2 regions of the Micromonospora sp. NPDC005254 genome follow, and region 1 is predicted to be linked to the other one. Evidence: riboswitches for the same ligand, from Rfam matches in the RefSeq annotation. Region 1 holds a riboswitch; the other holds the start of a gene.
The links. A riboswitch is a leader RNA that binds a small molecule or an ion and turns the genes downstream of it on or off. The one in region 1 is predicted to bind cyclic di-AMP.
Positions count from the first base shown of each region.

Region 1 (3,995 bases):
GCGTGTCTGCGGTACGGCGACAGGCGCGGCCGGTGCGGGCGGGGCTTGCGGGTCCAGCCAGACCCGCACGGCCGGGCGGCTCGGGGTGACACCCGGAACGCCGGCGGCGTGCTGCTCGCGACGGGTCAACATCGCCACGTCGACGGTGAACTCGAACAGCCGCCAGTCGACCTGCGGCTCGGCCCGGGCGCTCTGCGCCAGTCGGGCCACCTGGACCGGGTCCGTGACCGGCCAGGCGTGGCCCGCCACGTACGCCTCGTCGTCGCTCTCCTCCGGAGGGAACGAGTGCAGCGCGTAGCGGCCGTCCCGTTCGAGGTCGCGGCGCTTCGGCGAGTCGATGATGAAGCAGAAGAGACCCTCGTCGGTGATGACCGGGGAGACCGGATGGACCCGGGGCCCGCCGTCGGCGCGGACCGTGGCCAGGTAGCCGAAGCCCGGCCCGTACTGCTGCAGGAGAACGCGGATCCCGTCGGCGAGGCGGGGCTCGTCGGCGGCGAATTCGGACCAGGAAGCCATGCCGACATTCTATCGAACAAATGTACGAGCAGCGACCTCGACGCGCTGGTCACCGGCACCGAATCCGGCCGGTCCGGCCAACGCGGCTATGGTGGTCCGATGCTGCTCTCCGACCGTGACCTGGTCTCCGAGATCAAGGCCGGCACGCTGGGCCTGGAACCGTTCGAGCCCACCCTGGTCCAACCGTCCAGCATCGACGTACGACTCGACCGGCTGTTCCGGGTGTTCAACAACCATCTCTACACCCACATCGACCCGGCCATGCAGCAGGACGACCTGACATCGGTGGTCGAGGTGCCCGACGGCGAGCCGTTCGTGCTGCACCCGGGGGAGTTCGTGCTCGCCTCGACGCTGGAGGTGATCTCGCTCGGCGACCAGCTCGCCGGCCGGCTGGAGGGAAAGAGCTCACTGGGCCGCCTCGGCCTGCTCACCCACTCCACCGCCGGGTTCATCGACCCGGGCTTCTCCGGTCACGTCACGCTGGAGCTGTCCAACGTGGCGAACCTCCCGATCACCCTCTGGCCGGGCATGAAGATCGGCCAGCTCTGCATCTTCCGGCTCTCCTCGCCGGCCGAGCACCCGTACGGCTCGGTGGTCTACGGCTCGCGCTACCAGGGGCAGCGGGGGCCGACGCCGAGCCGCTCCTGGCAGAACTGGCGTGCCTGGCCGACGCGATAGATAGCGGACGACGAGGGCCCGCCGCGACGAGATCGCGACGGGCCCTGCTGCGTCCCGCGTTGGTCAGCCGGGACGGCCGTAGCTGTGGATCGGCCCGTCGTCGACCTTCTTCATCTTGATCGGCTGACCGGCCTGGGAGGCGTGCACCACCCAGCCGTTGCCGACGTACATGCCGACGTGGTGGATGTCGCTGTAGTAGAAGACCAGGTCGCCGGGGCGCAGATCGCCCCTGCTGACATTCTTGGTCACCCGGCTCTGCGCGGCGGCGTTGTGCGGCAGCGACACACCGGCCTTCGCCCACGCGGCGAGCATCAACCCGGAACAGTCGTACGAGTTCGGACCCTCGGCACCCCACACGTACGGCTTGCCGATCTGGGCACAGGCGAACTTGACCGCCGTGCCCGCGCCGCCGCCGGGGTAGCTGGCCGGGCAGGGCGCCGGACGCAGCGGACCGCCGCCACCATTGCCGTACACCTTGAGGCGCAGCTTCTGCAGCCGGTCGATCTCGTCGTTGATCTGCTTCTTCTTCGCCGCCAGCTGCGCTTCGGTCCGGGTCAGCTGGGCCACCATCTCGTCCAGCGGCGCCTTCTGCCGGGCCAGCTCGTCGCGGAGGTCGGCGACCTGACGGACGTCCTCCTGCTGGTTGTGGGCGAACCGGTCGAGCATCTCGAGCTGCCCGACCACCTCGCCGGGCGACCGGCTGCCGAGCATCGTGTTCACGGTCGACAGGTTCTCGCCCATGTACGCGCGCACGGCCAGCGCGCTGACCTTGTTCATCGCGGCGTCGACCTGGCGCTCCAGGGGCGCGATGCGGGCGGCGAGCGCGTCGGCCTGCCTGCGCTTCACGGCCAGGTCCGCGCGGGTGGCGTTGTGCCGTTCGATGACCGGTTCGAGCTTGTTCCAGTCGGCGTCGATCTGGCGCTCGATCTCGGCGACGGACGGATCCGCGTGAGCCGCCGTGGCGCTGCCCGTCAGGACGACGGCTACGCCGACCAGGGCGGCGAGGGCGGTGGTGAAGCGGGACCAGCGTGGACGCGGCACTGTCGACGTCGGGTCGGCCGAGGCCGACCGTTCGGACGACGGCCGCGGGGCATGGAGGGCCACCGGGGTTCCGTACTCCTTCTTCCTGACCGCCTACCGGGTTAGCTGACGGGTTCGGGCGGGAAGTTGGCGCCCTACCGCATTGGCTGCGGATTCACCCCGGGGGAACCTGGGTCCCCGGCTCGCTCGCAAGCGACTCGGCGGTGTCGGTCCGTTACCGCCCGGGATGGGCAGACCTGCTACCGGGCCGACAAATGACCAGAGTAGAGACGGCCGTTACCGATCCGCAACCCGTGCGGCCGTGACACTCCGTACCGATTGGAGGAGGTCACCGAGCGTGCGTGAAGCTTTCTTTCGATGCAGTTTGATATATGGAAAGGTATTGACGCGGACTCCCGACCGGCGCGAAGGTGACCACACCGTTACCAGTCAAATCTAGGGGGTTCGATGGAACGTCCAACCCTGTCCGCCGGCCGGCGCGCATCGCTCGCGGTCGCCGTGGTCATCGCCACGGCCGCCGTACCGCTGAGCGCCGGCCCCGCCTCCGCCGCACCGGCCGCCGACCGTCAGCAGCAGTACGCCGCCGCGTCGACCGAGTACGGCGTGCCGACCGCCGTGCTGCTCGGGGTCTCCTACCTGGAGTCCCGCTGGGACAGCAACGCCGGCACCCCGAGCACCAGCGGCGGCTACGGACCGATGCACCTGACCGATGCCCGCCACGTGGCCGCCCTACCCGCGCGCGGCCACCACGACGCCGGCACCGAGGATCCGCGCGGCGACGACTCCCGTGCCGTCCTGGCACCCGCGCCGGCCACGGATCCCGCGCCGCCCACGGCCGCGATGCAGACCGTCGACGCCGCCGCCGCGCTGACCGGCGCCGCCCCCGAGGCGCTGCGCAGCGACGCGACGACCAACATCCGGGGCGGGGCGGCGCTGCTGGCCGCGTACCAACGGGAGGTGGGCGCCCCGGTCGGCGCCGGCACCGACCCCGCCACCTGGTACGGCGCGGTGGCCCGCTACGCCGGCGCGGACAGCGCCGACGCCGCGGCGGCCTTCGCCGACGAGGTCTTCACCACCATCGGCGACGGCGAGACCCGCGTGACCGACGACGGCCAGCGGGTCACGTTGCCGGCCCGCGCGGTCCAACCCCAGCGTTCCTGGCTGGACCGGCTGGGCCTGCGACGACTCGCCCGCCCGGACGGCCTGGAGTGCCCGCGGACCGTCTCCTGTGAGTGGATCCCGGCACCCTACGAGGCGTTCGGCGACGGCGACTACGGCAACCACGATCTCTCCGACCGGCCCGCCCGGCAGAAGATCGAGTACATCGTCATCCACGACACCGAGGCGAGTTGGGCGACCACGCTGAAACTCGTCCAGGACCCGACCTACGTGAGCTGGCACTACTCGCTGCGCTCGGTGGACGGGCACATCGCCCAGCACGTCAAGACCAAGGACGTCGCCTGGCACGCCGGCAACTGGTACGTCAACGCGAAGTCGATCGGGCTGGAACACGAGGGCTTCGCCGCGCAGGGCACCTGGTACACCGAGGCGATGTACCGGACCTCGGCGAAGCTCGTCCGGCACCTCGCGCTGCGGTACGGCATCCCGCTGGACCGCCAGCACATCATCGGCCACGACAACGTGCCCGGCACCGTCGCGTCGACCGTGCGCGGGATGCACTGGGACCCGGGGCCCTACTGGGACTGGACGCACTACTTCGACCTGCTGCACGCACCGCGACTGGACACCGGCACCCCCGC
Region 1 is NZ_JBIAKM010000004.1:380,047-384,041, forward strand. It holds gene ACFYPR_RS15000 (pyridoxamine 5'-phosphate oxidase family protein) at 1-516, opposite strand, end outside; gene dcd (dCTP deaminase) at 616-1,194, shown strand; gene ACFYPR_RS15010 (NlpC/P60 family protein) at 1,258-2,298, opposite strand; cyclic di-AMP (ydaO/yuaA leader) riboswitch at 2,312-2,448, opposite strand; gene ACFYPR_RS15015 (N-acetylmuramoyl-L-alanine amidase) at 2,683-3,995, shown strand, end outside.

Region 2 (3,995 bases), on a different contig from region 1:
GACGCCGACCGAGCCGGCCCGAGCGTACGCCGAGCTGGCCGCGGGCAACCGGCGCTTCGTCAGCGGGGCGCCGCGCCACCCCAACCAGGACGCCGGGCACCGGGCCGCCGTGGCCGACGGGCAGCACCCGTTCGCGGTGATCGTGGGCTGCTCCGACTCCCGCCTGGCGGCTGAGATCATCTTCGACCGGGGGCTGGGCGACCTCTTCGTGGTCCGTACGGCCGGACACACCGCGGGCCCGGAGGTGCTGGGCAGCGTGGAGTACGCGGTGACGGTGCTCGGCACTCCACTGGTGGTGGTCCTCGGCCACGACTCGTGCGGTGCCGTGCAGGCCGCCCGTGAGGCGGCCGCCACCGGCGTCGCGCCGCCGGGACACCTGCCCGCGGTGGTCGACGCGGTGCTGCCCAGCCTGCGACGTGCCACCGCCGAGGGCGTGGACGACGTCGACGGCATCGTCGACATCCACATCGCGCAGACCGTCGAGACGCTGCTCGGGCAGTCGCCCGTGCTGGCCGACGAGGTGGCACAGGGGCGGTGTGCGGTGGTGGGCATGTCGTACCGGCTCGCCGCCGGTGTGGTGCGCGCGGTTACCCCCGCACCGGCGGGTGCCGCGACGTTCGACGCGCCCGGCGCCTCGGACGACCCGGCAGCTTCCGCCGCCGCCTGACGCGGACCGCCCCGGCAACTTCCGCCGCCTGACGCGACGAGGGCCGCCCCGCCTGATGCGGGACGGCCCTCGACTTCTTGGCACCGGGTCAGAGCAGCGACATGTGCACGTGGTCGGTGTGGTTCGACGGTCCGCTGTACGACTTCCAGCCGGTCGCCGGGAACCAGATCTGCCGGTTCCAGATCACGTAGTAGATGCCGAGGCGGTCGGCGTTGCGGATGAGGAACGCGGCGACGTTGTTGCCGTACATGCGGGTGTCGTTGTTGTGCCACGGGCTGAAGCCGCTCTTCTGCAACGACCAGTCACAGGCGCGGCCCTTCGGGTGCTCGAACGGGCCACCGTTGCGGTGGCAGCCGACGAACCGGTTGAACCCGGCCCGCTTGACCTCCTTGTACGCGTGCAGGGTGCGCGGCGTGACACAACCGGAGGTGGTGGGGTCGTCCTCGCTGCATGACTCGGCCTTCCAGTCGCCGTCGGCGGTGCGACCCGGGCCGATCCGGGCGACCGGCGAGACGGCGTCGACCAGACCGCCGGTGAAACCCTGACCGCCGACCAGCGCGAGCGCCTTGTCCGCGTCGCGCTTGTCCTTCGCCATCAGGGCGGTCTGCTTCTGCTGCTCGCGGACCTCCGCGTCGAGGGCCAGCTTGGCCTGCTCGGCGCGGGTCTTGACCGTGTTGACCTCGGCGAGCTTCTTCTCGTTGACCATGTTCATCTCGTCGAGCGCCGCGGCCCGTCGGACGAACGAGTCCGGGGCGTCGCTCTCCAGCAGCATCGCGATCGCGCCGATCCGCCCGGTCCGGTACGACTGGGCGGCGATCTGCCCGACCTGCGGGGCCAGCGCCTCCAGGTCGGCCTTCGCCCGCTCGACCTGCAACGCCAGCTCAAGCTGCCGCTTCTTGGACTTGTCCAGCTTGGACTTGGCCGCCACGTAGTCCCGGTTGGTCTGCTCGATGACGTCGTTGAGGAGCTTGGGTTCGTCTTCCTCTTCGTGCCCGGACGGTGTGGGGGTCGTCGGGGCGGCGTGGGCCGGGAGGGGCCCGGCGAACACGGTCAGCGCAGCGAGCACGGCCACCACGGGTGTCAACCAGCGGCGTAGGGGTGCCGTCACAATGTTCCCTTCCGTCGACCGCCGACCGGGTTAGCTGACGGGTTCGGGGCGGAAGTGGCCCCTACCGCTGTCGCGGATTCACCCCACGTACCTGGGTCCCCGGCTCGCCGGTTGGCGATTGGGCGGTGGCACCGCAGGCGCCGCTGCGCGCCTTCGTCGGTGACCGGCAGCGAGGTTACCCGAGAGTCCACCGCCTGAGCTACGTCCTGATGCCGACTAAAAGCGTCATTTCGCCATGGCGTTGAGTGACCAGTGACGCGGTTTTCAGGGCGTAGGCCCGATCCGGTCACGCTGAGGAGTGTCACCATGCCGTATCCGTGCTCCTGTTCGGCTCTGGCCACCCGGTGGTGGCGGTGGATGGGGGTGCGCTCCGCTCCGGGTCGGGCCCGTCGGACCGACCCGCTGGCGGGGAGCTGAGGGCGGCCAACGCCTCCGTCCGGTCCGGACGGGGGCGCGGCGTCAGGACGTCGGCGGCCGCGCCCTGCGCCGGCGTCGACCCGGCCGCGGTCACCACGGCGGCGAGCCCGGTGGTGAGGGGTACGGCGGCGATCAGGCCGAGCGTGGCGACCGCGCTGCGGACGATCTCCTGGGCGAGGAACTCGCTGGTCAGGATCTGCCCGAGGGGGCGGGTGTCGGCGGTGAGCAGAAGCAGCAGCGGAAGTGAGGCGCCCGCGTACGCCAGGACGATGGTGTTGACCGTGGAGGCGATGTGCGCCCGGCCGACCCGGGTGGCCGCCCGGTAGAGCTGCAGCCGGCTCAGGCCGGGGTTGGCGTTCGCCAGCTCGGTGACGGTGGCGGCCTGGGTGACGGTCACGTCGTCGAGCACCCCGAGTGAGCCGATGATGATCCCGGCGAGCAGCAGGCCACGCAGATCGACATCGGCCTGGAACATCGACAGCGTGGTGGCGTCCTCGCTGCCGAAGCCGGTCAGGTGGGTGGCGGCGGTGGCGATGGTCGCGAGCACGCCGGTGAGCACCAGGCTGCCCAGGGTGCCGAGCACCGCGACCGAGGTCTGCGCGGTCACCCCGTGTGTCAGGTAGAGCACCACGAACATGATCAGGGCTGCGCCAACCACCGCCACCAGCAGCGGTGACCGGCCGGCGCTGATGCCCGGCAACACGAAGGTGAGCAGGATGGCGAAGCTGGCGGCCAGCCCTGCCAGCGCGGCCAGGCCCCGCCACCGGCCGAACGCGACGATCGCGGCGGCGAAGACCACCGCGAGCCACACCAACGGCTTTCCGCGCTGATGCTCGGCGATGTTCCAGCTGCTGGTGGCGGGATCGGTCGGGTCGGTCAGCTCGACCAGGACGACGTCGTCGCCGACCTCGATCCGCGGAGCGCCGGGCCCGGCGGGGACTGGCGTTTGCACCTGCTGGCCGGCGCTCGGCCCGTCCTCGATCCGTACGTCCACGGTCCCGCACGGCCCGGTGGCCGGCGTGCCCTCCGGGTTGGCCGACGGTGGGCAGGGTTCGGTCACCACCCGGGTGACCGTGCCGTGGTGGCGCGGCGCGTCCGTGCCGCCGCCGGTCTGCGGCGCCCCGTCCCGTGGCCAGAGCACCACGGCGGCGACGACGGTGGCCACGAAGAGCGGCACCACCGTCGCGACGAGGATCCGCCGGGCCCGGGGTGGGACGGGCGGAGCGGTACGGCTGTGGTCGGAACCCAATGCGAGAACTCCCAACGATCCGGTGCGGGGTACGTGCCGACGGGCCGGTCGGTTCACCTCCGCCGGTCGAACGCGGTGCCGGGCGCATCGGATTGCCGGCTGGCGACCCGGTGATCACACAGGGTGAGCCGTCGGACCGGCCGGTCGGCGGAGGCGCCGCGCCGTGGCGGCGCCGGTGCCCGACTGGGCGGTGGGGTCCAGTAGGCCATCGCCGGAAATGCTAGCCAGCCGGACCGGGTGTCGCAGGTCGTGGCGGAGTGTCGGATGGTCGAACCGCCCGCGCGGCGTCGCCCGGAGCGGCATGTTGGAGTCATGCCCGCGTCCGAGCCCGCCCCTGAGCAGGCCGCCGACCAGAGCCAGCACGCGACGCCGGCCGGCCACGATCAGCACGCCGGCCCGGAGAGGCACGCCGGCCAGGACAAGCACGCTGGCCACGACAAGCACGCCGGCCACGACCCGGCGATGTTCCGCCGCCGGTTCTGGGTCTGCCTGGTGCTCACCCTGCCGGTGGTGCTGACCAGCCACCTGGTGGTGGACGGGCTCGGGCTCCGGTG
Region 2 is NZ_JBIAKM010000013.1:74,206-78,200, reverse strand. It holds gene ACFYPR_RS30605 (carbonic anhydrase) at 1-667, shown strand, start outside; gene ACFYPR_RS30600 (hypothetical protein) at 756-1,775, opposite strand; cyclic di-AMP (ydaO/yuaA leader) riboswitch at 1,780-1,910, opposite strand; gene ACFYPR_RS30595 (YibE/F family protein) at 2,077-3,441, opposite strand; gene ACFYPR_RS30590 (heavy metal translocating P-type ATPase) at 3,754-3,995, shown strand, end outside.
Region 2: another riboswitch for cyclic di-AMP. It lies ahead of ACFYPR_RS30600 (hypothetical protein); the one in region 1 lies ahead of ACFYPR_RS15010 (NlpC/P60 family protein).